3 regions of the Arthrobacter sp. GW460-12-1-14-TSB2 genome follow, and region 1 is predicted to be linked to each of the others. Evidence: riboswitches for the same ligand, from Rfam matches in the RefSeq annotation. Region 1 holds a riboswitch; each other region holds the start of a gene.
The links. Region 1 has a riboswitch for S-adenosylmethionine ahead of metX (homoserine O-acetyltransferase MetX). Riboswitches for the same ligand answer to the same signal wherever they lie in the genome.

Region 1 (10,234 bases):
CCGCCGCCGTCGGCCCCTCAGGGTTTCCGCGCACGGAAACTGGCGGAACTTGACCAGCAGTACAGCAACGGCGAAATCGCCATGGAGGAATACATGACCCGGCGTGACGAGATCATGAAGGGTTAGGCGCCCCTCCCGCTTTCTCCCAATGCTGACGTTTTCCTTCGGGCTGCCGGCTTACTTCGGGCCGCCGGTTCCCTTCAGCAGTCTGTCCTCAGGCAGCCAGCGGGCCGACTGGCCGGGAGCGTTTGAGAATCTTCGCGCGGTGAAGAAGCTCGCGTCTATGGCGACGGTTCATAGGAGGCGGCGGCGCGGGCAGTGATGTCCCGGGCAGTGGAGGCGCCGTGGATTGGTAGCCGTGCCCGGTCGGAGTGTGGATTTCCAGCGTGTGCCGAGGTCCTGGCCGCGGTTCTGCGTACCACCCAGGGGACTCCTTGGTGTGGTTGCAGGATTCGCAGAGCCCGCTGCCGTTGCCAAGGCTCGTGGGCCCGCCGTGCTGCCATGCGACGATGTGGTCGTGGTGGCGGATCGGCGCATCGCAGTAAGGCGTGCGGCAGGTGCCATCTCGTGCCTGGATGAAGCGGCGGAGACGCGGTAGGGAAGAGCCTTGCCCGGGAATCCATGGCGAGCAACTCACCAGTGCACGGGGCGGTGTAGAGCCGCCGCAGCCAAACGTTCAACGGCCGGTCACGGTCTTGGCTCAGGCCCTGAGGTTGGCCCTGGCTCTGGTCCTGGACGCAGATCTCCCTGGCCCACCCGGCGGAGACCACACTGTAGCCCGGAAGCCTCGCCGGTTCGCTGTCGCCCTGGAACAGGGTGCGGTCGGTCATGATGAGCTGGATTTCAATTCCCACGATCCCGCCCGGCGTCCCCGTGATGCGTTCTACCAAGTCATCCGCCATGATTTGTCCGCCGGGACCGGCTGTCTCCGGCCGAGCGCAGCGCGTCGGACTGCCGGGTGAGCGCTGCGTGGACTGCCACACCGGCTGTGACCGGGAGTAGCGCGGTCAGGTAAGTCATGGCGTCCGGTGCCGGGCGAAGGCTCACGTGCCGGTCTGCCACGGCCTGGCGGGCACGATTCACCACTGAGTGGGGGTCCAGCCGATACGCCGCCGTCCGGGCCGCCGCGACGATGGTCCGGTCGCCGGCGCCCGCCAGCGCTCCGGAGTCCGCGGCGAGCTGTTCATCGACTGCGCACCGGCCCGCCGCGGACAAGCAGGCTGTTTCCTTTACCAGCAGCGTGGCGCGCCACTCATTGAGTTGGCCGGCGCGCAGGGCCGCCAGGGTGTGGGGCATCTCCGTGACCAGGGCCTTCGCCAGTCCAAGCAGCCGGCCGCCGCGGGCCGGAGATTCACGGCGGGCCAAAGCGATCTGAGCCGCGACGCCTTTGCCCAGTTCATCAGCAGGCAGCCCGGACTCGGCCTGCGCACGGCGCTGCTGGACATCGAACGCCACCGAGGAGCGGGCCTGCATCGAGGCCGCGGCTGATTTCAGGTCCTCCAGATCCCGCACCTGGTCGATCAGGGCGGCACTGTCGCCGCAGGGCCGGACCGAGGCCAGGAGACCAATCAGGTCCCTGACCGTGATCCCGCTGCCTGCGTCCTCCGATGCCTCTCCCGGCCTGCTATTGCCTTCCATAGCTGAAGTCTGGCAGTGACCACCGACAAAAAGCGGGCCAGCGCCCGCCCCAACGACTGACCTCCTAGTCCACCTGCGGGAAGCCGAGGTCGATCACCGATGTGGATGGATCCGGCCAGCGTGTGGTCACCACTTTTCCGCGGGTGTAGAAGCGGATGCTGTCCGGGCCGTACATGTGGGTGTCGCCGAACAGCGAGTTCTTCCAGCCGCCGAACGAGAACGTCCCCACCGGTACCGGGATGGGCACGTTGACGCCCACCATGCCGGCCTCGACGTCGAACTCGAACTGGCGGGCCGCACCGCCGTCGCGCGTGAAAATGGCCACGCCGTTGCCGAACTCGTTCTCGTTCACCAGCCGGACCGCGTCGCTGTAGCTGTCCGCGCGGACCACCGACAGCACAGGACCGAAGATTTCGTCGTCGTACACCTTCATGCCCGGCTTCACGTGGTCCACCAGGCTGACGCCGATGAAGAAGCCGTCCGAGTCGAACACCTGCTCGCGGCCGTCCACTACAACCGTGGCGCCTTCGTTGGCGGCGCCCGCGACATAGGAAGCCACCCTGTCCCGGTGTTCCTTGGTGATGAGGGGACCCATCTGCGAGGCGGGGTCCGTGCCGGGACCGATGTTGAGGTCCGCCATGCGCGTTGAAATGGCCTTCACCAGGTCGTCGGCAATGCTGCCCACCGCCACCAGCACGGACACAGCCATGCACCGTTCACCCGCCGAGCCGTAGGCAGCTGACACGGCGGCGTCAGCGGCCATGTCCAGGTCTGCGTCCGGCAGGACCACCATGTGGTTCTTGGCGCCGCCCAGTGCCTGGACGCGCTTGCCGTGGTCGGCCGCACGCTTGTAGATGGACTGCGCGATCGGAGTGGATCCCACAAAGCTGACAGCCTTGACGCCGGGGTGTTCCAGCAGGACGTCCACGGCCTCCTTGTCGCCGTGGACCACGTTCAGGACGCCCGGGGGCAGGCCCGCCTCCGCGAAGACTTGGGCAATGAAAACGGCCGACGACGGGTCCTTCTCGCTGGGCTTGAGGAGCACGGTGTTGCCGCAGGCGAGCGCACTGCCGATCATCCACAACGGCACCATGGCCGGGAAGTTGAACGGGGTGATGCAGGCGACCACGCCGACCGGCTGGCGCACTGAGTGGACGTCCACGCCGCTGGACACCTGCTCCGAGCGTTCGCCCTTGAGCATGTGGGAGAGTCCGGTGGCGAATTCGATGTTTTCGAGGCCTCGGGAGATCTCGCCTTCAGCATCGGAAAGCACCTTGCCGTGCTCGCTGGTGAGGATGGCAGCCAGCTCGGACTTCCGCTGCGTGAGGAGTTCCCGGACCCGGAAGAAGATGTTGGTGCGCTTGGCCAGGCTCGTGGCCCGCCAGCCCGGCAGGGCGGCCTGGGCGGCAGCGATGGCCTCCTCCACGCGTGCGGCCGACGCGAGGGCCACCTCTTTGTCCTGTGCTCCGGTGGCGGGGTTGAAGACGGGGCCGAAGCGGTCGGCGTCGCTGATCAGGGCGCCGTTGATGAAGTGCGGAATGCGTTCCATGGGTAAGTCCTATTCGTGAAGCAGGCTGCGGTTAGTTGGAGGACTCGAGCGAGCCGTCGACGAGTTTGATGATCATGGAGCAGTCCTTACCGGACTGCCCGGAGTCGATGAGGCGCTGGAAGAGCGTCTGCACGTGCTCGCCGATCTCCAGTGGAGTGCCGGTGTCGCGGGCAGCGCTGATGGCCAGGCCGATGTCCTTGTTCGCCAGTTCCGTGGTAAACGTCGGGGCGAAGTCGTTGTTGGAGGCAGCGGTGGGCACGACGCCGGCCACCGGGTACCAGGTCCGCAGCGCCCAGCTGTCGCCGGAGGACACCGAGGCGATGTCCCAGAAGACCTGCTTGTCCAAGCCCAGGCGGTCGGCGAGTACGGCACCTTCGGCGGTGGAGGCGAGGTTGATGAAGAGCATCAGGTTGTTGCAGATCTTCGCTGCCTGCCCGGTGGTGGCGCCGCCGGTGGGAATGATGTTGGAGGCCATGGGGCGGATGTATTCGGTGGCCTCGGCCACGGCGCCCGCCTCGCCGCCGATCATGAAGGTGAGCGTCCCCGCCTTCGCGCCGCTCATGCCGCCCGAGACCGGGGCGTCCACGAACCGGAAGCCGGCGGCAGCGGCGGCGTCGTGCAATGCCTGGGCGGAGGCGATGTCGATGGTCGAGGAATCCACCAGCAGCGTCCGGGTGTCGGCGTGGGCCAGGAGGCCGTCCTCGCCCAGGTACACGGCACGGGCGTGCTCGCCCTTCGGCAGCATGGTGAAGACGACGTCGGCACCGTCCACGGCCGCGGCAATGCTGGCCACGGGCTTCACGCCGGCTGCTTCGGCAGCCGCCACCGCCTCGGGATTGAGGTCGAATCCGCGGACGTCGTGACCGGCCTTAGCCAGGTTTGCTGACATCGACCCACCCATGTTTCCGAGACCGATCCAGGCGACAACTGCCATGGCGAAAGCTCCTTTGCTTCGTGTACCAGCCCTATTGCTGGAAGTTCCGTGTCCACCATCACACCCTGTTACAGTGCAATCAAGAGGAAAAAATACAGACGGTATGTGCATTGATGCACATACCTCCGAACAGCCGTTCCGGAGATTGAAAGCGTGGAAGTGAAGAAGTGGATTTGAACCGGCTGCCGAGTCCGGATGACCTGCTGATCCTGCTGACGGTGGCCAGGCTGGGCCGGTTCAACGCCGTGGCAGAAACCCTGGGCACAACGCACACCACCATTTCCCGCCGGATCATGGCGCTGGACAAGCAGCTCGGCGGACGGACGCTGGAGCGCAGCCCGCACGGCTGGGAACTGACCGAACTGGGCAGCCATGCCGTTGCCGCCGCCGAGGCGATCGAGGCGACACTCGGCTCTCTGACCGGCGCCCTCAGCAACGGCGAAGATTCGCTGTCCGGCCTGGTCCGGATCAGCACTTCCGACGGCTTCGGTGCAGAATTCGTCGCGCCGGCGCTGGTCCGCCTGCAGCAGGGCAACCCCCTGCTGAACGTCGAGATGCTCAGCGCCACCCGCAAGGTCAGCCAGAACCGCTCCGGCGTGGACCTGGAAGTGGTGGTGGGCCGGATGGACGTCACCAACGCGCAGCCCATCTTCCTCACCAACTATTTCCTGCGGCTCTACGCCAGCCCGCACTATGTCCGCTCCCGCGGGCTGCCGGCTGCCCTGGACGACGTCCGGGATCACGGCTTCGTTTCCTATGTGGAGTCGGCGCTGCAGGTGGCGGAGCTGGGGCACCGGTCGTCCCAGCTGCCAGCCCCAAAATCCAGCTTCCAGGCCACCAGCGTCTTCGCCCAGGTGGAGGCGGTCCGCTGCGGTGCGGGCATTGGCCTGCTGCCGAACTTCATGGTCGCGGACAACCCGGACTTCGTTCCGGTGCTTCCTGAGCTGTTCCAGCGGCAGCTTCCCATCTGGGCGGTGGCCCGTCCGGAGTCGCTGCGCTCGGCGTCCGTCCGGGCCGTGGTGGCAGCGCTCAAAACGGAAGTGTCAGGCCGCCAGGACATCCTGGCAGCCTGACATTTACCTATGCCTGGAACAGGCGGCGAACCACTGTCCCGGCCGCCAGCGCATCGAGGCCCTCGTTGATTTCCGCGAGCGGCCGCGTGTCCGTGTGCAGCAGTTCCACCGGAAGCCGTCCGGCGCGCCAGTGGTCAAGATACAGCGGAATGTCGCGCTCCGGGACCGCGTCTCCCATGTACGAACCAAGAAGCCGCTTCCCCGCACCGGCGAACTGGAGCGCTCCCACAGTCAGTTCCGCTGAGGGCTTTGGCAGCCCGACGGAGACGACGGCGCCGCCGCGGGTGACGAGGTCCAGGCACGAGCCGATCACCCCCGCGGACCCCACCGCTTCAACGGCGACGTCCACACCGTCGCCGGTCGCCTCAGCGACCAGTCGCGCGGCATCGGCCGGAGTTCCCACTGCCGTCGCCCCGCAGTCCATTGCGAGCTGATGCTTGCCCTCGTTCGGGTCGATGGCAATGACGGCGGCGGCACCGGCCAGGGACGCCGCCATCACGGCGGAAAGCCCGACGGCGCCGAGGCCGAAGACGGCCACCGACTGTCCGGCGGTGACCGCCGCGGTGTTCAACACTGCGCCCATGCCGGTGAGCACGGCGCAGCCGAACATGGCCGCGACGGTGTCCGGGACGTCGTCGCCGATCACCACGACGGATTCCCGTGCCACCACGGCGTAGTCAGCAAAAGCCGATACCCCGAGGTGGTGGTTGATCCGCTCCCCCGACGGCGTCCGCAGCAGAGCCTCCCCGTGCAGCAGGTCTCCCGAGCCGTTGACCTCTGCGGCGCGGTGGCACAGGGCCGGGCGGCCGGAGCGGCACGCGCGGCAGTCGCCGCAACTGGGGACGAAGACGAGCACCACATGGTCCCCCGCCGAGACGTCCTCCACTCCCTCGCCGACCGTCACGACCCTCCCGACGGCCTCATGCCCCAGCGCCATGGGCAGCGGCCGTACCCGGGAGCCGTCCACTACCGACAGGTCCGAGTGGCACAGGCTGGAGTAGGTGATGGCCACCCCGAGTTCGCCGGCGCGGGGTTCGGGCCGCTCAAGTTCCTCCACCACAAGCGGGCGGGCTTGCGTGTAGCTGGTGCCGGCGGGGACAGCGGCGTAAAGGACTGCTGCTCGCATCGAAACTACTTCCTGGCGGATACTTTGGCAGCGGCCAGGAGGTCCGCCGTGCCCTGCGCGTCCGCGGCGTCAACGTCGTGCAGCGAAATCCCCCGGGTTTCCTTGAGGAAGTACACCGCCACCATCGTGACCAGGCACGCGCCCAGCAGGTAGAGCGCCACCGGGACGGAGGACTTGAAGTTGCTCAGCAGCGCCGTGGCGATGATCGGGGCCAGGGAGCCGGCAACGATCGAAGTGACCTGGTACCCGAGTGATACGCCGGAGTAGCGCATCCGGGTGGGGAACATCTCGGCCATGATCGCAGGCTGGCCGGCGTACATCAGTGCGTGGAACAGGAGTCCGATGGTGATGGCGGCGAGGATGACGAGGTCGTTCTTGGTGTCCATCATCGGGAAGGCGAAGAAGCCCCAGGTGCCGCCGAGGATGGCGCCGGCCATGTACACGGGCTTGCGGCCGAAGGCATCCGAAAGCTTGCCGACCATCGGTACGGCGCAGAAGTGGATGAAGTGCGCCACCAGCAGGAGCAGGAGGATCCTGGACGTGTCGGTCTGGACCACAACCTTCAGGTAGGTGATGGAGAACGTGACCACGAGGTAGTAAAGGATATTTTCAGCGAACCGCAGGCCCATGGCGGTGAAGACACCGCGCGGGTACCGGCGGAAGACTTCGGCCACGCCGTAGCCCTTGTTCTCAACAACAACTTCCTTGCGTGCCTCGAGGAAGATAGGGGCATCCTGGACCTTCGTCCGGATGTAGTAGCCCACGATCACGATCACCGCGGACAGCCAGAAGGCGACGCGCCAGCCCCAGCCGAGGAAGTCGGCAGAGGACAGCGTGGAGGACAGGGTGAAGAGCACGCCGGTGGCCAGGAGGTTGCCCATGGGCACGGCAGACTGCGGCCAGCTGGACCAGAATCCGCGAGACTTGCTGGGGCTGTGCTCAGCCACGAGCAGCACGGCGCCGCCCCATTCCCCGCCGACGGCGAAGCCCTGCACGAACCGCAGGAACACCAGCAGGGCGGGTGCCCAGTAGCCGATCTGCGCGAAGGTGGGGAGGCAGCCCATCGCGAACGTGGAGACGCCCACCAGGATGATGCTCAGCTGGAGCAGCTGCTTGCGGCCGAACTTGTCACCGAAGTGGCCAAAAACGATGCCGCCGATGGGACGGGCGACGAAGCCCACCGCGTAAGTCACGAAGGCGGCAATAATCCCGTCCAGCTCCGTGCCGGAATTGGGGAAGAACATCTTGCCGAAAACCAGTGTTGCCGCCGAGGCGTAGAGGAAGAACTCGTACCACTCAACAACAGTGCCGGCCATCGAGGCCGTCACCACCTTCTTCAGGCCGGAGGCCTTGACGTCAGTCTCATCTGCGCGCCTTGCGGCGGAGTCTTGCGTGCTCATTTGTGAACTCCTTCGGCGTCTCCGTCGACGCCATGTGGACCATTCCGTAGCGGCCGCGTGTGATGTGCACCACCAACGCGCCGGTCCCCTAGAGTATGGACTCACATTGCCGCAGGCTCAACGCCATTTTCTGCAGAACTGCTCTGCAAAAATGCACATTGAGCCGACGGGGCTATGCGAAGAAGTTCTGCCGCAACTGCGTGCTGAGCTGGCCGATCTCGGTCAGGAAGCCGTCATGGCCGATGGGCGCTTCGATGACGTGCACTGGCACATCCCCCGGCAGCGCAGCCGCGAGTTCATAAGACTGTGCCGGAAAATACAGCCGGTCCGTATTCACGGCGGCAATAAAGAACTCGGCCGTGGCCTGGGCCAACGCGTCCTTGAGCGGACCGCGCCCGCGGCCCACGTCGTGGCTCATGAGCGCTTCGGTGATGGCGATGTAGCTGTTGGCATCGAAGCGCCGGACCAGCTTGGTGCCCTGGTGGTCGAGGTAGCTCTCCACCTGGTAGCGGCCGCGGTCCCCCAGCGACACCGCTTCGAGCGGGCTCTCGCTGCTCTGGGCGTTGCGGCCGAACCGGGTCTCCAGCTCGTACGCGGAGCGGTAGGTGATGTGTGCGATCCTGCGTGCCAGGGCAAGGCCGGCTTCCGGCTCCGGGCCGCCGTAGTAATCGCCGTCGTTGAAGTTGACGTCCTGGCGGATGGCGAGGGTTTGGGCCTGGGCAAAAGCGATCTGCTCGGCGGTGCTGCTGGCTCCAATGGATATCACGGCACAGCGCCGGACGCGGTCCGGGTAGCTCACGGCCCATTCCAGTGCCCGGGCTCCGCCCAGGGAGCCGCCCAACACCGCGTACCAGCTCTCGATCCCCAGCGCATCCGCCAGCCGGGACTCGGCCGCCGTTGTGTCCCGCAGGGTCACCAGGGGGAAGCGCGAACCCCACGGCTTACCGTCCGGGGCCGGGGTGGAAGGACCGGTGGAACCGTAGCAGCCGCCGACGATGTTGATGGAGACCACGAAGTACTTGTCCGTATCAACGGGGGCTCCGGGTCCGGCCAGCTGTTCCCACCAGCCTTCCTCGTCGCTGGCACCCCTGGTGACGTGCGTGGTGCCGGTGAGGGCGTGCTGCACCAGCACGGCGTTGGAACGGTCCGCGTTCAGCGTGCCCCATGTTTCGTACGCAAGCGTTACGTCCGGCAGAAAGCCGCCGGCCTCCAGCTCCAGCCCGCCAACGCTGAGGAACTTGACCGTACCGTCAGGGACGGCGGTGTCCACCGTGCTGGTATCCGTGTTGTTGCCTGTCGTTGTATCCGTGGTGTTGCCTGTGGTTGCATCCACTGCGTGGGTATCTGTTTCGGGTACACCGCTGCGGGTGACGGCAATCGTCATCTGAGGACCTCTTCTTCGCGCTTGCCCGCCGCCAACTGGCCGGCAGGCCAGGTCTTCACCCGGGGCACCCCGCCGCGGAAGGAGGGTTGCCGGCCAGCAAGCCGGGGCTGTCGCTGGCACTCATGACCTTCAAAGAGTCTACGAAATGCGTCGCCGCAATGGCTAAGAATGTGACATCAATATGACTCCCGGCGTCGTGGACGCCGGGAGCCGTACTGGTCAGTCGCCCTTGGCGGCGCGGAAACCGGCGTCGAGGTCGGCGATGATGTCGTCGATGTGCTCCAGCCCCACCGAGAGGCGGACCAGGCCGGGGGTCACACCGGCCACGGCCTGCTGCTCTGCCGTCAACTGGCTGTGCGTGGTCGACGCCGGGTGGATGACCAGGGAGCGCACGTCACCGATGTTTGCCACGTGGGAGTGCAGCTCCAAGGCGTCCACGAACCGCTTGCCTGCCTCGGCCCCGCCGGCGATGTTGAAGGACACGATCGCGCCGGTGCCCTTGGGTCCATACTTGCGGCCGCGCTCGTACCAGGGGCTGGACGGCAGGCCCGCATAGGCGACGGATTCGACGTCGTCCCTGGACTCCAGCCACTCGGCGACGGTCACCGCGTTGGCAACGTGCCGCTCCACACGCAGGCTCAGGGTTTCCAGCCCCTGGGCGATGAGGAAGGCGTTGAACGGGGATACCGCCGAACCGAGGTCGCGCAGCAGCTGGACGCGGGCCTTGAGGATGTAGGACAGGTTCGCCCCCAGTGCACCGTCCGCCCCGAGGTCGCGGGCGTAGACAAGGCCGTTGTAGGTGGGGTCCGGCGTGTTGAAGCCCGGGAACTTCTCCGGGTCCTTTCCGAAGTCGAAGTTGCCGGAGTCCACGATCACGCCGGCGATGGCGCTGCCGTGCCCGCCGAGGTACTTCGTGGCCGAGTGCACCACAATGTCGGCACCCCATTCCAGCGGCCGGATGAGGTACGGAGTGGACAACGTGTTGTCCACGATCAGCGGGACGCCTGCCTCGTGGGCAACGCGGGACACGCCTTCGATGTCCAGGACATCCTGGCGCGGATTGGAGACCACCTCGGCGAAGAAGAGCTTGGTGTTCGGCCGGACGGCATCCTTCCACTGCTGGAGGTTGT
Region 2 (10,234 bases), on a different contig from region 1:
CGCACGGTGCGCCGCCTCATCACACCACAGCTGGACAGCGGCATCCTGCCGGGCACGTCGCAGGGCGCGCTCTTTGCCGCCGCCAAGGCCGCGGGCTGGGAGCTCGGCTACGGTCCGCTGGAACCGCGAGACCTCTTCGACGCCGACGCAGTGTGGCTTATTTCCAGCATCCGGCTGCTGGCCCCCGTGAACCACATCGACGGCAAGGAAATCGGCACACCCGCCCTGCGGAAGCAGCTGACCGACGAACTCAACGAGCTGTTCGCCACGATCGAGTAGAGCTCCCACCCCCCGAACGCTCTCTCACCTTTCGTCGCCTTCCCCCGGACGCTCTCTCACCTGGTCTGCGGCCGCGCGGGCTGCCGCGTCGATGCGGGCGCAGTGCGCTGCCCATTCCTCCGAAGTGCGCGTCGTCAGGTTGGGGTCGCCGGGCCGCTGGCCTGCTGAACCGTCGATGAGCTCACGGAGGATGTCCGCGTGGCCCAGGTGGTGCGCCGTTTCCACGCACATGTGCACCAGGATCTGGTGGAGGGAAACGTGCCTCCGCTCCTCCGGCCACCACGGAACCACCCCTGGCGCGTCCAGCGGCAGCGCGTCAATGGTGGCGTCACTGTGCGCGGCAGAAAAATGGTGGAGCTCGATGATCTGCTCCCGGGTCTCGTCCGCGGGCGCCCACAGGTCGGCGTCAGGCTCGGCATCGTCGTCAAGCCACGGGAGGTCCATCGGTGCCGGCCGCCCGAAGACCTCGCCGAAATAACCGAGTTCCACGCTGGCCACATGCTTGACCAGGCCGAGCAGGTTGGTACCTGTGGGCGTCAGTGGCCTCCGCGCGTCGTACTCGTCCAGCCCGTCGAGTTTGGCGAGCAGGTTCGCACGCCGGGTGCGCAGGTAGCTGTGCAGAGTTGCTTTGTCATCCATAGCGGGCACTATACCGACGCTCGCTCATTTCCTGAGCGCCCCGGCCCAGGCAGCAGGAAGCGACAGGGCGTCCCGTTATGAACAGCAGGAACTGCGAGAGCGTCTAGTTGGCCGGGCCGCCGGACCCCGAGGTGAAGGCTTCCTCGTCGGCGGCGGTCCGCCAGGCTGCCCAGTCCAGCGGCTGCACCGATGGGCGGCCCAGGAGGTACCCCTGCCCGAAGGCCATCCCCAGGTCCATGACCGCGGTCAGCTCGGCCTGGGTTTCGATCCCTTCCGCAACCAGGTCCGCGCCGATCTGCCGGGCAAACTCCACCATGGCTGCGCCCAGGGTTTTCTGGCCCGCCGCATGGTCGATTCCCGCAATGAGGTTGCGGTCGAGCTTGATGATGTCCGGGCTGAGGTGCTTGACCTGGCTCATCGAGCCGAAACCCGCGCCGGCGCCGTCAACAGCCACCCGGAGTCCGCGTAGCCGGAGCGGTGCAAGTGCCGTAACGACAGGATCGTATTCGTCCTCGGCCAGCCGCTCTGTCAGCTCAATGACGAGCCGGTCCATTGCCAGCCGGGAGTGCTCCACGAACGCCCGGAGCCGCGGGTCAAGGCAGGTGGCCGGTGAGAGGTTGAGCGCCACGTAGACGTTCTCCGGCAACTGCTCTGCGGCCACCAGGGCTGCCTGCAGCGCGGCAAATTCAAGGTCGGGCCCGAGGCCCACGGCCGCTGCCTCGTTGAACCAGTGATCCGCGCTGGCGCCGTCGTCGCTGACAAACCGTGTCAGTGCCTCAACACCGATGACGTCACGGGTGGAAAGTTCGTGGATGGGCTGGAACGCGGTGAGGAGCATCCTGTCACCGAGAATGGCCTCTATGCGGCGCCTGCTCCGGCGGGTGAACAGCACTGTAGCGCCGTAGTCCTCATCGGGCACGGGCAGGTCAGGGCTGGGCAGGTTGGCCTCAGAGTCGTCCGAATCCTGGCCCGTGATGCTCCGCGTGGCCATCAAATGTTCCAGGAGGGCGCGTTCGGGATTCCCCGGGTTCGATTCCATCCGGCTGCGCAACTGTTCGCGCGCCCACTCGCTCTGCGGAGTGGCGTCATCCAGTACAGACTCGATGATGTTCCACGCCTGGCCACGGATCGTCGGGTCACTCACGTCCGAAGGCGGGATCGACTGGGGTCCCCGGTACGCAGTCGTTTCCCCATCGGTCAATGCTGGAAAAGAAGTCTCATCCATTGACATGGTTTATTCCTTTATAAGTGCTGGTCCCGGCTGAGCCCGGGACCCGTCCTTGAAAACACCGCATGCCGATTCGCGGATGCGGGAACCACGAACGTTTCAAAAGCGTACAACGAGACCGGTCTGTCTGTCTGTAGCTGTATCCGAGTCGTAATGCTAAGCACGCGGCCTATTCCTCCACGAATTCCGCTGCCAGATGGATGTGGTTATCTGCCAGCCACACCGGGTTGAAAGCCTTGCTCAAATAGTTGCTGCCGGCGTCGGGCGCTATTGCCACCACCACCGAGCCATGCGGCGCGGCGCGCGCCACCCTCAGGGCGGCGGCCACGGCAAGCCCGGAGGAGGGCCCGAGGGACAGGCCCTCTTCGTTCAGCAGCCGGTGCTCCGTGGTGTACACCTCGTTGTTCGGAACGCGGAGGAAGCGGTCCACGACGCTGCGGTCGAAGATTTTGGGCCATTCGGCTTCCGGCCAGGAGTTCCCCACGCCGTCCACCAGGATCTCCCCGGGATGGCCCCCGCTGTACACCGAACCAACGGGATCCGCGGCGATCACCTCGACGTGGCCGCCGGTCTTTTCCTTCAGGTACCGGCCGTTGCCGCTGATGGTTCCGCCCGTGCCGATTCCGGCCACGAAATGGGTCACTTTCCCGGCCGTCTGCTGCCAGATCTCCGGCGCGGTCCCTTCGTAGTGGGCCCGCGGGTTTGCCGGGTTGTCGAACTGCTGGGGCCGCCAGGCGCCCGGGTTCTCGGCGGTGATCCGCGCTGCAACGGCCCGTGCGTTCTCCGGCGACTCCGACGGCGCGGCCCAGTCCGTCACCACCACCCTGGCGCCGTAACGGTGCAGCGCGGCGAGTTTCTCGGATGAGATGGTGTCCCCGGTGACCACCACCACAGGGTGCCCGGTCAATGCACCGATCAGCGCCAGCCCGATCCCGGTGTTCCCCGAGGTGCTCTCCACGATGGTTGCCCCCGGCCGGAGCTCACCGCTGCGCTCAGCCGCGCGGACCATGCTCAGTGCCGTCCGGTCCTTGATGGAGCCGCCCGGGTTATCCGATTCGAGCTTGACGTACACCGTGCTGCCGAGGCCTTTGGAGAGGACATCCAGCGGCACCAGCGGCGTGTTTCCCACCTGCGCCAGGACAGCTGCGGCGTCCGCCGCAACATCAGCAGCCTGAACCGCGTGCCTGCCTGTCATGATGCTCATCGTTGCCTTTCCGTGCTGCCGGCGGGGCCGCCGTCGAATGCGGCGGCCAGGAAGCCGGTGCCTAGGAAGCCGTCCAGTTCTACGGATGCCTGTTCTACGAGCGCTGCCGCCGGCAGATGCCGGGCCAGGAGGCCGGACAGACGGGCGACGACGGCGGCAGTCCCCTTTCCGAGCGGCCGCACCGCACGGGCTTCCGCCCCGCCCAGCAGGTACGCGGCGGTCAGAGCCTCGATCGCGAGCAACTTCCCGGCGGCGTCCACGGAACGCTCCAGCAGCTGGAGGGCCAGCGGCGCCAGGGTGGAGTGGTCTTCGATGTCCGCGGAGAGCGTGGGCGCCCCCAGCGTGGCCGGCGCCGCGAGGACCTTAAGCTCGGACAGCAGGCCGGCCGCCGAATACCAGAGCAGCCCGGGCAGTTCTTCGGGCTCCAGCGTGGCTCCGTTCCTGGCAGCCTCGAGGTGCCGCTGGCGGATCCGGCGCTGCGGCGGGTAAAGCTTGGCAATCCGGCGTTCGCTGCTGATCCCCAGATGGGCCAGTCCCAGGCGCAGCGCCTCGAAGGCCAGGGCCAGCTGCATGGGCTGGAAGTTCCCGCCGGACACCATCCGCCCGGAGCCGACGTCGGTGAGCGGGTTGTCGCCCCGGCCGTTGAGCTCCACCTCCAGGGCATCTTCCAGAGAAGTGACCTGCCACCGGACAGCACCGTGGGTCTGGGGCGCCGCCCGGAAGGACAGCGCGTCCTGCACGGAAACCTCCCGGGTGTGGTCCTCCAGCCAGCCGCCCTCCAGGAGCCCCAGCACGTGGGCCGCCGTGACCGCCTGACCGTGCACGGCTTTGGCAGCCTGCACCGCTGGCGAAAACGGGCTGAGGTTGCCCCCGCCGTCATGCCTTGCCGTCGCCTCAAGCGACAGCGCGAGCGCCGTGTCGGCAAGATCGGCGAGCCGCAGTATGCGGTGCAGCACCAGCGCGCCGACACCGATGGAATAGGAGTTGGAGCTGACCAGGGCCAGGGCCTCGCCGGGCGCCAGTTCCAGCGGAGCCAGCCCGGCGTCGGCCAGCGCCTGCCCGCCGGTCACCAGCTGCCCGTCCGCGCTGACAGCCTGGCCCTCCCCGATGGCGACGGCGGCCACTGCGGCCAGGTGGGTGAGGTCGGCGGAACCTACGGATCCTTCGCGCGGGATGGCGGGGACCACACCCCGGTTGAGCATGTCAGCGTAGAAGCGGGCTGTTTCCGGCCGGACTCCGGAGCCGCCGCGGCTGAAGCCCACCAGCCGCGCCAGGATCACGGCCCTGACCTCGTCGGCGCCCAGCAGGTCCCCCACGCCGCTGTTGTGGTACCGCACCACCTGAACCTGGTAGGCAAGGATCGACTTCTCTTCCACAGCGGTGTCCCGCCCGGAGCCCAGCAGCGTATTGAGGCCGTAGACGCGGTGGCCGGAGTCGATGGCCTGCTCCACCACCTCGCGCGAGCGCCCGATCAGTTCCAGGGCGTCCGTGCTGAGGACGAACTTCACGGCCGGGTCAGCCGCGGCCTCGGCGATGTCCCTGGCACGCAGGTGCGCCGTACCGATCAGGAAGTTGCCGCTGCCGTTGCCCATCGGACTAGAAGTCCAGCAGGTTCCGGCGGAAGCCGCCGTCGCCGTAGCTTGTCCGGAGCAGCCCGCGGCGCCGCAGCACGGGCGCCAGGCGGTCCAGCGCCCCGTGAACGGTGGCCGGGTCCACGAAGCCGGAGAACAGGAACCCGTCTCCGCCCACCGTGGCCCCTGTCTCCTCGAGGTAGTCCGCAATGTCCTCGGCGGTGCCGATGATGCTGTCCCCGGCGCCGCCGCTGCGCGCCTGCAGGAGCTGGCGCAGCGTGGAGCCGGGCGGACCGGCTTTGGTGAAGTGATCCAGGGTGCCCTGGTTGCTGTTCGTGGTGAGTTCAGGGAGCGGGGCGTCGAGGTCGAACTGTTTGAAGTCGATGACGGAGAGATAGGAGATGGAGTTCAGCTGGCTGTCGATGTCGCGCTGCGTGAGCCGGCGCCGCTGCTCCCGGAGTTCGTCCGCTTCTGCCCGGGACCCAACCACGGTGGGCTTGAGGACGAACAGCACCTTGACGTCGTCGGGGTTCCTCCCTGCCGCTGCCGCCTCGGCCCGGATCGAGTCCCGGTAGGCCTTCATGCCGTCCGCACCCCTGGCCAGCGCGATGGCGACGTCCGTGTTGGCACCCGCGAACGCCTTACCGCGCGGGGATGCCCCGGCCTGCACCAGCACCGGTTCCTCGGGTAGCGGCGCGGTGTTCAGCGGTCCGCGGACCTTGAAGAACTCGCCGTCGTGGTTGATGGGGTGGACCTTCGTGTGGTCCGCGAAGATACCGGCGTCCGCGTCCTCCACAATGGCGTCCGGCTCCCAGCTGCGCCAGAGCTTGCGCACCACGTCCACGAATTCCTCTGCTTTCTCGTAGCGGAGGTCGTGCTCGATCTGCTGGTCCAGGCCGTAGTTCTGCGCGGCCAGGTCGCTGCCGGAGGTCACCACGTTCCAGCCCACCTGGCCGTTGGAGAAATGCTGCAGCGTGGCCAGCAGCCGCGCCGCGGTGAACGGCGGGTAGAAGGAGGCGCTGACTGTTGGAACAATGCCCAGGTGTTCCGTGGCGGAGAGCAGGTACGGCACCAGTGCCAGCGGATCGTGCTTGGGCGCGAACGACGCCTGCGCCAGCGACACCTCGGCGCTGCCGCCGTAGGTGTCCGGCACCGTGAGGGAGTCTTCGATGATGAACAGGTCCAGCCCGGCCCGCTCGAATTCGCGCACGGCATGCTGGTACAGGGCGGGCTTTTTCCAGTCGTAGCCGATGCCGTAGCCTGGCGTGCCCCAGCCCTGGACGCCGAAGCCGTGACCCACAAACCAACCGAAGTGCAGCATGGGACTGACTGTATTCCCGTTCGATCCATTCACGGCTGCCTGATTTCATCCGGCGTTACAGCGGTTCATCTCCCGTCATTATCCTCCCGGCAGGGTCTTTTGTAACCGCAAGATGGGGTCACGCACGGGTCACTGGAAACAGGGCGCAGCGCCGCTTTCAGCCGTGTCCCGTTACGGAAGATGACGACGACGGCGGTGCAGGCCGCCGTCGTAAGTGTTACGTTTTTGGGGAGTAATGAGAACCGGTGCCAAGCCCTGACTGGCCGGTCGGCAACCCTCCTTCCACGGCGGGGTGCCTCAGGTGAATACTCGGCATATCGACCCATTCGAGCTGCAAGCGTGAGAGAAGGAGATCCGTCGTGTCTGACGCACCCGCCCCACTGGCTCCGGCCGCCGCCGGCCAGGAACTACCGGCCCAGGACCTGCCCCAGGAAAAGCTGGCCTACCGGCTCATCACCGGCCCCGATGACCGCTCCTTCTGCGAGCGCATCTCCGCAGCGCTGGCCGATGGTTATGTTTTGCACGGGAGCCCGGCGGCCACGTTCAACGGCACCAGCGTGATCGTGGCGCAGGCCGTGGTCCTGCCCGCAGCCATCGCCAGCTCGGACGCCGCGGTGGCAACCGCCGTGGACGAACTTGAGTTTGACCTCGACTTCCCCGGCGAGGGTTTCGAGGGCCACGCATGAGCTACGCCGGAGACCTGAGCCCCCAGGACGCCTGGGCCAAGCTGGAACAGGGCGCAGTCCTGGTGGATGTCCGCACCGAAGGCGAGTGGGCCCACATCGGCATCCCGGACACGAAAGCCACCGAAAACGATCCCCTCTTCATCCAGTGGACCTTCCCCGGCGGCATCCCCAACCCGGATTTCATTCGCCAGCTGAAGCAGCAGGCACCGGAGGACACCGGCGTCGAACTGGTGTTCCTCTGCCGTTCCGGCGTCCGCTCGGTCGCCGCGGCAATCGCCGCCACGCAGGCCGGCTTCACGGCCTACAACGTCCTCGAAGGCTTTGAAGGCGAACCGGACCGTTATGGCGAGCGCACCGTCAACGGCTGGAAGAACCGCGGACTACCCACCAACCTCGGAAAGAACTAAGTGACTTTCAATCCCGACGCCGCCGGCTGGAACCCCGACACCCAGGCTGTCCGCGGCGGCCTTGACCGCACCAACTTCCAGGAGACGGCTGAGCCGATCTTCCTCAACTCCGGCTTCGTGTATGAATCCGCGGCAGCCGCCGAACGCGCCTTCACGGGCGAAGACGAACGGTTCGTGTACTCCCGCTACGGCAACCCGTCGGTGGCGACGTTCCAGGAGCGGCTCCGGCTGCTCGAGGGCACGGAGGCGTGCTTTGCGACGGCGTCGGGCATGTCCGCCGTCTTCACTGCCCTCGGTGCGCTGCTGGCCGCGGGCGACCGCGTGGTGGCTGCCCGCTCGCTGTTCGGCTCCTGCTTTGTGATCCTGAATGAGATCCTGCCCCGCTGGGGCGTGGAAACGGTGTTCGTGGACGGCCCGGACCTGGAGCAATGGCGGGCCGCGTTGGCGGAGCCGACGACGGCGGTCTTCTTCGAGTCGCCGTCGAACCCGATGCAGGAGATCGTGGACATCGCCGCGGTCAGCGAACTGGCCCACTCGGCCGGGGCGACGGTCGTCGTCGACAACGTCTTTGCCACTCCCCTGCTGCAGCGCTGCGGCGAGCTCGGCGCGGACGTGATTGTGTACTCCGGCACCAAGCACATCGACGGCCAGGGACGGGTGCTCGGCGGCGCCATCCTCGGCACCAAGGAGTTCATAGACGGCCCGGTCAAGCAGCTCATGCGCCACACCGGGCCTGCACTGTCCGCATTCAACGCCTGGGTGCTGACCAAGGGCCTGGAGACCATGGCCCTGCGCGTCAACCACTCCTCCGCCTCCGCGCTTCGCCTGGCCGGATGGCTGGAGGAGCAGCCGGCTGTCAGCTGGGTCAAATACCCGCTGCTGAAGTCGCACCCGCAGTACGAGCTGGCCGCCAAGCAGATGAAGGCCGGCGGCACCGTGCTCACGCTGGAGCTCTCGCCGTCGGCGGGCCGCACGGCGAAGGAGGCGGCCTTTGCGCTGCTGGACGCGCTGCGGATCATCGACATCTCCAACAACCTGGGCGATGCCAAGTCGCTCATCACCCACCCGGCCACCACGACGCACCGCGCCATGGGGCCGGAAGGCCGAGCGGCCATCGGGCTCAGCGACGGTGTGGTCCGGTTGTCGGTTGGGCTCGAGGATGTCGAGGACCTCATCCGCGACCTGGAGCAGGCGCTCAAGCAGATCTGACCCGGGGCTTCTGTGACCGCCGTGTCTGCAGTGCCATGATGAAGGCATGCCCTTCTTTGGTGACATTGCTTATGGTGATGCCGGGCTGTCCCGGAACCGCGCCCAAGCCCGTGCCCGGGCAGCCGCGGTGCTTCTGATGCTGGCAGCCGCGGCCACCGCAGTATCGGGCTGCGGTTCGGCCGGAGCCTCAGATCCGGCCAGCACGAGTGCGCCGGGGCCCCAAAGCACCTCCACGCCGTCGTCGCCGCCGTATCCGTCCTCGCCGCTTGCCACGTACGAGTGACCAAGCCGGACTCGTGCCGGGATAACAACGTCTGGCAGGTGGGGCAGACGGACTGAATCGCCAGCCGCAGCGCCGAAGGTGCAGAAGTACCGGGTCGGATTTCGGAGTAGCTCCGGCTAGCCCCAGAATGCGTCGCCTTTCGCAGTGTCCTGGAAGAACTCCCGCGCCTCGGTAATCTTGCCGTCAGCCACCCGGAATGCGATTGCGCCGTCCTGGTCCAGGGACCGGCCGCCGGTCTCTGCTCGGTTGTGCTGGACCGCAACGGTGTTGGTTTCCCCGCCGATGATCTCCTCAACGGTCACCTTCAGGTTGCCTCCGGAACGCGTTCCGAGCTCACCGAAATAGGCCAGGATGGCGTCGCGTCCCTCCTTCTTTCCGGACAGCACGCCGTCTCCGGCAACGTGCCAGACTGCGTGCTCCGCGAACATTTCGCCAAGGGTTGCCATATCGCCTGCACTGAATGCCTCGTATCCGCGCCGGACCAGTTCAACATTCTCCTGGGTTCCCATTTCGGGTACCTTCCCGTCTTCGTCGTCGGGTAATTCTCGGACGGTTCAAGGCTATTCCCGCGGAATTTGATTGTCGATGAGTTAGGTGTCGAGCTCCCAGTGCAGGCGGATCGCTTCGGCGATGGGACCGGCCGCCACATCCACCGTGAAGGCCACAGGTGCGGTTCCGGTCTCTTCAATGACGGTGTCGTGGTAGACCCGGCCGCAGGCAGGGCACAGCGTGTAAAGGTCCTCATCCCCGGGCCATGCCGCGAGTCCCTCCGGCACGGGGGTGCCCTCGCCAAGGTGGACGGGCATGCCTTCAGAGTTGGCCTGGATCAGCCCCTCGTCGCTGACGGTGTTTCCGCAGACACAGGTGATGGTGGTGACATCATGGCCGGCGACTGTGGCGAATTCGGTTTCCATGGCGCGCTCCGGGGTAGTAGGAACCTGATCAGGACTGGCGGACGCGCAACAGCACCGGCGCCTGCTCGCGCGCGGTGATGGCTTCAGCCGGGCGCATGCTGACATCCACCGCGTGGGCCACCACGGCAGCCAGCCCGGCGGCTGCGTCCGAGCTGGCCGCCAGGCCCTCCTGCATGGCACGGCGCTGCTGTTCCGAGCCCGTGCCCCGGTCCAGGACCCTGCGCATGCCTTCGCGGGCCAATTCCAGCTCGCCCTGTTCGGCCAGGACGGGCGCCACGTAGTCCACCAGCGCCTCCACTACTTCAGCGGCCGGTGCCGGGCGGAACGTGCCGAAATCGAGCAGGTCTCCCCGAAGCCCGCAATTGCTGGCCTGCCACGCCGCCATCCTGAGGAGCACTGTGGGTACGGGGGCCGGGTCCACACCGGCCCGCCATTCCCTGCTGGCCGATTCCACCAGACCGCGCACAAGGACGGCGATCAGGGCCGCGTCCTC
Region 3 (10,234 bases), on a different contig from region 1:
CATCACCTCAGGTTTCGGCTGGCGTGCGACGCCGCCCGGCACGGTCGACTTCTACGGCTCCGGCGGATACATGCACACCGGCATCGACTTTGGTGCCAGCTGCGGGACCCCGGTCTACGCCCCGGCGGCCGGCACGATCGTATCCGCGGGGTGGAGCAACGACGGCGGCGGCAACAACGTGAAGATCTCGCATGGCGTTGTCCAAGGCAACTCGCTGACCACTATTTACTACCACAACAGCAGCGTGGTCGTTTCGTTGGGCCAGCAGGTCAGCCAGGGGCAGCTCATCGCCTATTCGGGAACAACGGGTAACTCAACCGGCTGCCATTCACACTTCGAGACGTGGCTCAACGGCCAGGCCGTCGATCCGATGATCCTGCTCTGACAGGCAGGCCCTGCGGCTGCCGTAGAATTAAATAGCCCCGAGCCTCAACGGTCGGGGCAACCATCCAGACCAAGAGCTGAGGAGTTCCACCGTGCCGAAAGAAAGTGGCCGTAAGGTAGTGGCCACCAACCGAAAGGCCCGGCATGACTACCACGTCCTCGACACCTACGAGGCGGGCATTGCCCTGATGGGGACAGAAGTGAAGTCCCTTCGCGAGGGCCACGCCTCCATGGTTGACGGGTTCTGCACGTTCTACAACGACGAGCTGTGGATGGAGGGAATCCATATCCCCGAATACAACCAGGGGAGTTGGACGAACCACTCCGCCCGGAGACGGCGCAAACTGTTGTTGCACCGCGAGGAACTAACCAAGATCTCGCACAAGGTCCGCGAATCAGGCTTCACCATCGTGCCGCTCCAGCTCTACTTCCTGGATGGTAAAGCGAAAGTGGAGATCGGCGTCGCCCGCGGTAAGAAGGAATACGACAAGCGGCAGACGCTCCGCGAGCAGCAGGACAAGCGCGAAGCGCTGCGCGTCATGCGCGAAAAGAACCGCAGCTAAACCTGGCCGCGGAGCGGCTGCGAACGTCGGGGAATGATTCCGGGCGGCAGTGCGTTATGATTGGTAGTCCGGGAAGGAACGGCGTGGATTCCGCAAAGAATCCGCAAGGAACCTGACCGGTTTGGTAACAAAATACGGGGATGATCGGTTTCGACGATGTTAGTCGCGACAGGTGAAGCGGGCCGAGGATGCAGAATTATCTCGTAAACGCTGTCTGCAAAACAATAAGTGCCAAACAAACGCGCACTGACTTCGCTCTCGCTGCCTAAGCAGTAAGACAGTCCGTCAGCCCGGGATTGCTATCGTCCCGGATCCTGGCGTCATTAAGATAGCCACTGCTGTTTACCTTCGTCATTGGGGTGAACGGGACTCTTAAATGACTGGGCCCGGATCAGCTACTCGTTTGCAGGATAGCTGGGGCCGAGAAAATCCGACGCAAACTGCGCCCGGAGAAGCCCTGACAACACGACATCGGACGGGGGTTCAATTCCCCCCATCTCCACCATCGGGACAGCGGCAACGCGGTCCCACCCCGTGCAAAAGGCCGGAAGCGTAAGCTTCCGGCCTTTTGTTTTCGGCACCGATCTGGCATTCTCCAGCGGCCGTCCGCGGCCCCGGGTCAGCGCTTCTTGATGTGCGCGACGGGGTCCACGTGGGTGTCCAGCTCATGCTTGGACTTCTTTTCGGCCCTCTTTTGCTTGATGGACTTGTCCGACTTCTTGGTAACCTGCCGGTGCGGCGATTTGTCAGGCATGTCGCCCTCCCTAACGTCGGGGCCCTCGAATAGGCCCCGTGCTTGTAAGGTACGCCTGTTTTGTCCCGAATGTAACTGGTCAGGAACCCGGCACTTCAACGTCGACGATGCCGACGAACCGGCTCCCGATGCCCTCGTATTCACTACGGACCAGACCCGGCAGGACCGGGGGCAGGTCCGACGCCGCGTGATGGACGCAGCAGACATACGTGAACGGCGGCCACCATTTCTTGGGCCGGGCGGCTTCCGAGAAACCGCAGACCGCGCAGGTCAGCTGGACCCAGACCGGCCGCTTGCCGGTCCGGTTTGCCTTGGACTGGACGAGCCAGGCCGGGGGATTGTCCAGGAGTTCGGACAGTTCGGCGTCCGACAGCCTGGCGGGGATACCGTGACGGTGTGCCATTTCCAGCGGGATGTCGAGGATTTGAGCTGCTTCACGTCGCGTAACCATCGTTTAACGATACGGGATGCGGGGCCGCTCCTCGTTCACGACGGCGGGACTCCGGCGCAGAGGCCGGGTCTCCACACGCTGTCGGCCGGCAAGCCTCAGCCAGAGATGGCAATTCCCGCGGCGGCGGCGCTGAGCCCGGCCACGAGGTTGACCGTGACGTTCAGGGCAGCTGCAACGTACCGCACCTCACTGACCAGCCGGATGGTGGCAGTGGTCCAGGAACTGAAGGTTGTCAGCCCGCCGGCCAGCCCGGTGGCGATCGCCGCATGCCATTCCCCGCCGAGCCCCAGCCTGCCGGTAACGCCCAGGGAAAGGCCGATGATCAGCGACCCGATGACATTGACCACCAGGGTAGCCCAGGGCCAGTGCCGGCGGTCGCCAGCGCGGTGCGCGAAGTACGTGTCGACGGAGAACCTGAGCAGGCCTCCTGCAACGCCGAAAATTCCTACCAGCAGCGCTGTCATGATCCACCTGTCCGGTCGCTCAGGGCCTTGCCTGCTTTCCAGCCCGCGGCGGCCGCACCGAGACCCAGAACCAGCGAGAGGCCGAGATAGATCAGCCAGGTCACGTGCTGCCCGGAACGGGCCTCCTGGTTAACGGAAAAGACCACGGCGGAGAAAGTTGTGAACGAGCCCAGCAGCCCGGGCCCAATCCCCGCCCGCAGCCAGAACGCTGTCCTGGGGCGTGCCATCCACACCGTGGTGAGCGCGGCAAGGACAAAGCTTCCGCAAACGTTGATGGCCAAGGTGGTCCACGGGATCGCGCCAGGGGGTTCGGGCAGGAGGACGCCCAGACCGTAGCGGAGTTCCGTCCCCACGAGAGCCCCGAGGGCGACTGCCGTCCAGGCACGCCAGCCGGCGCTTCTGAGGGCCTTCATTCAGGCGGCACGCATTCAGGCGTCCGCCAGCCGGCATCCGGCGTGGCGTGAATCGCTGTATACCCACAGCGCTGACGACACCTCATCGGCGAGGTCGAATTCGCGGCCGGCTCCGGCAGCGCCGATCCGGACCACCAGTGCGCCGCCGAAGGGTTTCCGGCCAAGCACTTCGATGTCGGCATCGAGATTGATCTCCTGCGCGGAAAGATAGCGCAGGAGATCGGGGTTGTCGTCGCTGATCCGGGTGATCCGGCCTGTGTGGCCGTCGTCGAGTTCGCTCATCCGATGGGCGTGCGGCATATGGACCGTGCCGTCCGCTGCCGGGATGGGGTCACCGTGCGGGTCGCGCAGGGGATCGCCGAGCTTGCGGGCCATCCGCTCGATGAAGGTATCCGACACTGCGTGTTCCAGGAGTTCGGCTTCGTCGTGGACTTCATCCCAGCTGTAGCCGAGTTCCTGGACGAGGTAGGTCTCAATCAGGCGGTGACGCCGGACCATCGAGAGCGCGAGGCGGATTCCGTCCGCCGTGAGCGTGATGGCGCTGTACGGCTTGTGGTCAACCAGGCCCTGGTCCTTGAGTTTGCGGACCATCTCCGAGACCGAGGAGTTTGCGACGCCAAGCCGCTGGGCCAGCTGCGAGGACGTGATGGGCTTGTCCTGCCACTCCGTAAAGGAGTAGATGACCTTGACGTAGTCCTCGATGGAGGAGGAGGGCGCGCTGGTCTTCACGAGTCCAAGCCTACCGCTTTGGCTGCGGCACTCATGCTTTGAACGCCCGCCAGGTCTGGGTGAGGTAGGGAAGTCCGATGGTGTCCGCCGGGGAATGGCCCAGGTGCTCGTGGAGGTACCAGTCCAGGTTGTGGCGGACCTTTGCGCGCGTACTTTCGCCGGCCGCGAGGTAATAGCTGCGGGACTTTGCCAGTTCGACGATGTCTCCGGTGGTCACTGAGTCTTCCCAGCGTGTCAGGTGGCTCTCAAGCCCGGCAAACTCCGGCCCGATTGCGGGACGGAAGTCCGGCTTGTGCACGTCCCCTGCATGCATGATCCGGGACAAGCGGTGGACCCACGGGACGGACGTATCCAGCTGATTCCACACCAGTCCCAGCACGCCGGCAGGGCGGAGGATGCGGGACAGTTCGGTGCTTGCCAGGAGGGGATCGCACCAGTGCCAGGCCTGGGCAACAACGACGACGTCGAACGCCGCGTCCGGGAGTCCGGTTGCCTCCGCTGTGCCCTCCGTCGCTGGAACTCCCGGCAGGACGAGGCGCAGTTGGGCGAGCATGTCCGGTGAAGGATCCACCGCGGAGACTGCCAGCCCGCGCTGCACCAGCAATGCGGTGTACTTGCCCGTCCCCGCCCCAATGTCAGCGGCGTCGGACACTCCGGCCATCCCGCCGACGCTTTCGATCAGCCAGTCCGCAGAGTCGCCAGGGTAGCTTGGGCGGACCCGGTCGTAGTGTTCACCGCCGTCCTGGAAGCTTTGGCCGAGCTCGTGCCGGCGCTGGTGGTGCAGTTTGGGGCCTCCCCGTGCCACGTGCAATCTCCTTCGGGCAGGCTGGAATTCTTACCCCTCGAATTTACCGCACAGACCGTGTCCCCAGTCCTCGGGCCTCAGGCCCAACGCTCAGTCGTCGGTGCAGGGCGCCGCGCCGGCGGTGCCGGGGGTATTGGGCGCCCATTCCGGGTAGCTGCGGGTGTCGTTGGCCGGCACCCAGCGGCCGGCGTCCACAACGTAGTCCCAGCCCAGGCCCGTGCGGCGGAGTTCCTCAATGCCAGCGAGCAGGCGCTGGGCGTCCTCCAGCCGGGATCCGACGCCGAAGCTTGCGCGGAGCGAGCCCGAGGGCAGTCCCAGCCGCTTGAGCAGCGGGTGGGCGCAGAAGCGGCCGTCCCGCAGGCCCACGCCGTGTTCGGCGGAGAGGTAGGCCGCAACAAGGCCCGCGTCGTAGCCGGCGACGGAGAAGTTGACCACCCCGATGGTGTCATTGGTGTCGCTGAAGATCTGGTGCACCGTGACGCCGTCGATCCTCTGCAGCCCCTCCACGAGGAAGGACCGGATGGCGGTCTCGTGGGCGTGCCACAGCTCCTGTTCCAGAGCGCCGATGACCTGCGTGGCGCGGGCAAGGGTGGCGGCGCCGAGCACGTTGGGCGAGCCGCCCTCATGCCGTGCCGGTCCCGTGGCCCAGCTGACGGAATCCAGCCGGGCCTCGCGGACCGCTCCGCCGCCTGCCAGGTGGGGGGTCCCGGCGTCGAGCCAGTCCGGCCGGCCCACGAGGACGCCGGAGCCGAAGGGTGCATACAGCTTGTGACCCGAGAAGGCGAGGTAGTCGACGTCGTCCGCTGCGATGTCGATGCGGCGGTGCGGGGCCAGTTGCGCCGCGTCCACCACAATCCTTGCGCCGTGTTCGTGCGCCAAAGCGGCCAGTTCACGGATCGGAAGGATTTCGCCGGTGACATTGGAGGCGCCGGTGACGGCCAGCAGGCTGATGTCACCCTGCCGGAGTTCAGTGCGCAGGCTCTCCAGGGTTGCCTTCAGGGTGGACGCGGCAACCACGCTGCGGTGCGGCACGCCCTGCCAGGGGAGCAGGTTGGCGTGGTGCTCGATGTCCAGGTAGAGCACTTCACCGGTGTGGCGGCCGTCCGCCACCGGCAGGCAGCCCGCCAGCAGGTTCAGGGAGTCGGTGGTGTTCCTGGTGAAAATGACGGAATCGTCCGGCCTGCCGCCCACGAAGCCGCGGACGATATTCCGCGCGTTTTCGTACACGGACGTGCTGATCTGCGAAGCGTAGCCCGCGCCTCGGTGCACGCTGGCGTAGTACGGCAGGATTTCGTTGAGGTAGGCCGAGACGACGGACAGTGCCGGTGCCGACGCGCCGTAGTCCAGGTTCGCGTAGCGGACGTGGCCGCCCTGGATCAGCGGAGCCTGGATCTCCGCGCCGGTGACGGCCGAGAGGGGGCGCCGGGCGACGCTGAACCGTTCATCCAGACGGGCTGGGGCGGGGGCGGTTCCGGAGTTTGCGGGGAACGTGGCAGTAGTCATGGGGACCTCACTGTAAAGGGACCCCTCACTCCGGGGATCCGCGCTTGCCGGGTCCGTTCCGGACCGGCCTGGTCGTCACCCGGGGCACCCCACCGCGAATGGAGGGTTGCCGGCCAGCAAACCGGGGTTTAGCGCTGGCACTCGTGACCTGTTTCGAGATTAGGACATTGACAGCGCCGCGGGAAAGTTGCGGCAATTATTAAGCACTTTGTTACGCGAGGCAGAAGAATGGCGTTGCGGCCGAACAAACGACGGCGGACGCACCCTTGGGAGGGGCGTCCGCCGTCGTTTATTCGGCACTGCGTTCATTCGGCGCTGCGTTGATCTGCCGCCCTCGCGCCTAGCGACCGGGGGGGTGCGCTGCGCGTCAGAGGAGGTCGTCGAGGTCCGGGTTCAGGCGCTTGAGGACCTCCGAATGGAGGATCGAGTTGGTGGCGAGGGCATTCCCGCCGAAGGGGCCGTCCACTCCCTCCAGCGAAGTGAAGCGGCCGCCGGCTTCGGTGACAATGGGCACCAGGGCGGCCATGTCGTAGAGGTTCAGTTCTGGCTCGCAGGCGATGTCCACGGACCCTTCGGCCACCATGCAATAAGACCAGAAGTCGCCGTAGGCCCGGGTCCGCCAGACGTCCTCCGTGAGGCCCAGGAATTCATCCAGGTTGCCGCGTTCCTTCCAGCCGCTAAGGCTCGAGTAGGAGAGGGAGGCGTCCGAGAGCTTGGACACGTTCGAAACCTTCAGCCGGGTGGCTGCCGCAAGCGACCGTCCCATGTAGGCGCCAGCCCCTTTAGCGGCCCACCAGCGCTTTCCCAGCGCCGGTGCGCTGACCAGGCCGACCACCGGCTCGCCCTCATCCACGAGGGCGATCAGGGTGGCCCACACCGGCACGCCGCGCACGAAGTTCTTGGTGCCGTCGATCGGATCGATGATCCAGCGGCGGGAACCGTGCCCGGAGCTGCCGAATTCTTCGCCGAGGACGGCATCCCGCGGGCGGGAACGGGACAGCTGGCCGCGGATGGACTCTTCAGCTGCTTTGTCAGCATCCGTGACCGGGGTCAGGTCCGGTTTGGTTTCAATCTGAAGGTCCAGCGCCTTGAAGCGGCTCATGGTCTGGGAGTCGACAGAGTCAGCCAGTACATGGGCGAGGCGCAGGTCGTCGTTGTAGCTCGAAGCGGGTTGGGTCATGGTTCCAAACTACCGTCTCTGTGGCCGGCCGGGCGGGATGTCAGGTCCTTGGCCCCTCTGCCTGCTACGAAACGATGCCGAGTTCCTTCGCTTCCTGCGCTTCCATCCGGGGATCGGTGCCGAGCAACCGCCGCAGGGACGCGAGACGCGCCGCGCCGGACGGCCCTGCGTGTCCTTCGGCCACCCAGGCGTCCACGCCGCAGTTGACGGCGGATGCATCATGCTTGCAGCCGCGTTCGCAGGCATCCGTGCCGGGTTCGAGATCGGGGAACGAACGCAGGATCCGGTCCGGATCGACGTGGGCAAGGCCGAACGACCGGATACCCGGGGTGTCAATAATCCAGCTTCCGGCGGGCGCGTCACTGATCCGCAGGGCCAGTGCCGACGACGACGTGTGCCGTCCCCGTCCGGTGACGGCGTTGACTCCTCCGGTGGCCCGCTCAGCGCCGGTCAGGGCATTGACCATGGTGGACTTCCCCACGCCCGAATGCCCAAGCATGACGGTGACCTTGCCGTCGAGGTGTGCACGGAGCTGCGAGACGGCGTCGCTGTCGAGGCGCGCGGACAGCCCGTCGTCCGAGCGGGCATCGATGCCGGAGGCGGCGGCGTCGGCGGTCCGGCTGATGATGACCGGGAAATCAAGGTGCCGGTAGTTGGACAGGAGCTCGGTGGGATCCTTGACGTCTGCTTTGGTGACCAGCAGCAGCGGCTCGATGCCGGCGTCGTAGGCCGCCACCAGGGCGCGGTCGATAAATCCTGTGCGCGGTTCCGGATTGGCGGCCGCGACCACCACCACGAGCTGGTCCGCATTCGCCACGACCGCCCGCTCAATCGGATCCGTGTCGTCGGCGCTGCGCCGCAAAAGGGTGCGCCGGTCCTGGATCTTCACGAGCCGGGCAAGGGTGTCGGGCTCTCCGGAAACATCACCCACCAGGGACACGAAGTCCCCGGCCACTACCGGCGAACGGCGCAGCTCGCGCGCCCGCGCGGCGACCACGATGCGTTCGTTGCCGCTGTCTTCGCCCACCACCGCCGTGTAGCGCCCGCGGTCCACCGTGATGATCCGGCCGGTCACGGCGTCGTCATGGCTGGGCCGGTCCTTGGTCCGTGGACGCGTACCTTTCTTGTTGGGACGGACCCGGATATCGGACTCGTCCCATGTACCGGTGCTACGCCCCACTGGCCTGTTCCGTCTGCCGGCCCGGCTGTGGTGCCAGCATGGCTTCCCACAGCTGCGGGAAGTCGGGCATCGTCTTGGACGTGGTGCCGATGTCTTCAACCTCGACGCCGGGAACGGCGAGGCCGAGGATGGCCCCGGCGGTGGCCATCCGGTGGTCGGCGTAGCTGTGAACTGTTCCGCCGTGGAGCTTTGCAGGCCGGATTATCAGGCCGTCGGCGGTTTCCTCAGCGTCCCCGCCCAGGCGGTTGATTTCCGTGACGAGTGCGGCAAGCCTGTCGGTCTCGTGGCCGCGGAGGTGCGCTATGCCGGTCAGCCGCGACGGGGTTGTTGCCAACGCACACAACGCTGCCACGGTCGGTGCCAGTTCGCTGGTGTCGGCGAAGTCTGCGCCCTTGATTTCCGGTCCGCCCGTCACGGTGAGTGTCCCGTCGGTCAGCGTGACCGTGGCGCCCATCGCAGCCAGGATGCTGCGCCACAGGTCACCCACCTGCGTTGTGGGCGCGGGCCAGTTGGGGATGCGGACGGTACCGCCGGTTGCCAGCGCCGCGGCGAGGAAGGGGCCCGCGTTGGAAAGATCCTGTTCAATGCGGCGGTCGAAGGCCCGGATCGAGCCCGGTGCCACCACCCAGTGGTTGGGGACGGAATCGTCGACCGACACGCCGACTTCGCGCAGTACGGCCACGGTCATATTGATGTGGTCGAGGCTGGGGACCGGCTTGCCCACGTGCTCAAGGTGCAGGCCCTCGGTGAAACGCGCTCCCACAAGGAGCAGCGCCGACACAAACTGCGATGAGGCGCTTGCATCAATCACCAGGTGGCCGCCGCGCACTTCGCCAGTGCCGGCCACCGCGAAGGGAAGCGATGACGGCCGGGTTCCGTCGGCGGCCCGGACATCGACGCCGAGGGCTGCCAGCGCCTCGATGATGGTGCCCATCGGCCGCTTGCGGGCGTGCGGGTCGCCGTCGAAGACTGTGGCGCCGCTGCGGAGGGCGGCCGCAGGGGGAACGAAGCGCATCACCGTACCCGCGAGTCCGCAGTCGATGGCGGCATCCGCCGCCGTCGCGTCCGGGGCGAGGGGAGTGATTTCAAGGTCGGGCCCGAATGAGCCGTCCCCCGGGACTTCCCGGATTCCGGCACCCAATTGGCGGAGTGCCTGGATCATTAAGGCCGAATCGCGGGAGTGCAGGGGTGCACGGAGGCGGGACGGCCCGTCGGCCAGGGCAGCAAGGACCAGGTACCTGTTGGTGAGGGACTTCGAACCGGGGACGGTGACTGTGGCGTCGACCGGCGCTTCGGCGAACGGTGCGGGCCAGGTGTCGTCCGCAACCGGCGCGGACGGTACTGGGGCGGGGGCAGTGCCTGTCATTCGTGCCTATGCTTTCACGGCGTGGTCCACGGCCTTGCGGACTGCTTTTTCGGCCTTATTGAGATTCTTGCTGGTGGTCTTCCGGGCGTCTGCAGCCAGGTGGCTGGCACCCTTGCGGGCGTCGGCGGCCAGATGCTCGGCCCGCCAGGCCAGGCTCGGCTTGCCCGCGGTGTCCACGGACGCAAGCAGTACGCCGCCGGTGAGCGTGACGTTCTTCAGGAGCTGGGTCCGCCGCGCGTCCCGGCCTTCCTTGGTGGTGATGTCGGCGCTGCGCCACTCGACGAAGGCGTTCAGCGCTGAAATGACGGCGAGTACGGAGGCTGCGAGCCGGGCCGACTTGCCCATGGCGAACAGCACGCCAGCGCCCACTTGAGTGCCTCCAATGACGCGTGCCAGTACTTTTTCGTTGGTGGCGAACGGGAGGGAATCCGCTGCCCGGCGC

Region 2: another riboswitch for S-adenosylmethionine. It lies ahead of AC07YR_RS21400 (DUF1737 domain-containing protein); the one in region 1 lies ahead of metX (homoserine O-acetyltransferase MetX).
Region 3: another riboswitch for S-adenosylmethionine. It lies ahead of AC07YR_RS17690 (aminotransferase class V-fold PLP-dependent enzyme); the one in region 1 lies ahead of metX (homoserine O-acetyltransferase MetX).

The regions. Positions count from the first base shown of each region.
Region 1 is NZ_JBWKYC010000013.1:121,037-131,270, forward strand. It holds gene AC07YR_RS15890 (hypothetical protein) at 1-126, shown strand, start outside; partial or broken gene AC07YR_RS15895 (HNH endonuclease) at 215-1,638, opposite strand; gene AC07YR_RS15900 (CoA-acylating methylmalonate-semialdehyde dehydrogenase) at 1,703-3,187, opposite strand; gene mmsB (3-hydroxyisobutyrate dehydrogenase) at 3,219-4,121, opposite strand; gene AC07YR_RS15910 (LysR family transcriptional regulator) at 4,295-5,194, shown strand; gene AC07YR_RS15915 (zinc-dependent alcohol dehydrogenase family protein) at 5,202-6,320, opposite strand; gene AC07YR_RS15920 (MFS transporter) at 6,326-7,720, opposite strand; gene metX (homoserine O-acetyltransferase MetX) at 7,893-9,104, opposite strand; SAM riboswitch class IV at 9,117-9,232, opposite strand; gene AC07YR_RS15930 (bifunctional o-acetylhomoserine/o-acetylserine sulfhydrylase) at 9,324-10,234, opposite strand, start outside.
Region 2 is NZ_JBWKYC010000028.1:14,384-24,617, forward strand. It holds gene AC07YR_RS21370 (aminodeoxychorismate lyase) at 1-279, shown strand, start outside; gene AC07YR_RS21375 (DinB family protein) at 304-918, opposite strand; gene AC07YR_RS21380 (EAL domain-containing protein) at 1,022-2,149, opposite strand; gene AC07YR_RS21385 (PLP-dependent cysteine synthase family protein) at 2,316-3,350, opposite strand; gene AC07YR_RS21390 (aromatic amino acid ammonia-lyase) at 3,347-4,942, opposite strand; gene AC07YR_RS21395 (NtaA/DmoA family FMN-dependent monooxygenase) at 4,947-6,242, opposite strand; SAM riboswitch class IV at 6,474-6,588, shown strand; gene AC07YR_RS21400 (DUF1737 domain-containing protein) at 6,623-6,928, shown strand; gene AC07YR_RS21405 (rhodanese-like domain-containing protein) at 6,925-7,335, shown strand; gene AC07YR_RS21410 (O-succinylhomoserine sulfhydrylase) at 7,336-8,544, shown strand; gene AC07YR_RS21415 (hypothetical protein) at 8,591-8,827, shown strand; gene AC07YR_RS21420 (nuclear transport factor 2 family protein) at 8,944-9,336, opposite strand; gene AC07YR_RS21425 (hypothetical protein) at 9,418-9,741, opposite strand; gene AC07YR_RS21430 (glutamate--cysteine ligase 2) at 9,770-10,234, opposite strand, start outside.
Region 3 is NZ_JBWKYC010000016.1:91,716-101,949, forward strand. It holds gene AC07YR_RS17645 (M23 family metallopeptidase) at 1-385, shown strand, start outside; gene smpB (SsrA-binding protein SmpB) at 477-947, shown strand; RNA gene ssrA (transfer-messenger RNA) at 1,084-1,452, shown strand; gene AC07YR_RS17660 (hypothetical protein) at 1,567-1,701, opposite strand; gene AC07YR_RS17665 (hypothetical protein) at 1,781-2,152, opposite strand; gene AC07YR_RS17670 (fluoride efflux transporter FluC) at 2,248-2,616, opposite strand; gene AC07YR_RS17675 (fluoride efflux transporter FluC) at 2,613-3,029, opposite strand; gene AC07YR_RS17680 (metal-dependent transcriptional regulator) at 3,045-3,758, opposite strand; gene AC07YR_RS17685 (class I SAM-dependent methyltransferase) at 3,790-4,563, opposite strand; gene AC07YR_RS17690 (aminotransferase class V-fold PLP-dependent enzyme) at 4,654-6,066, opposite strand; SAM riboswitch class IV at 6,102-6,215, opposite strand; gene hisN (histidinol-phosphatase) at 6,434-7,246, opposite strand; gene rsgA (ribosome small subunit-dependent GTPase A) at 7,311-8,426, opposite strand; gene aroA (3-phosphoshikimate 1-carboxyvinyltransferase) at 8,416-9,792, opposite strand; gene AC07YR_RS17710 (DoxX family protein) at 9,799-10,234, opposite strand, start outside.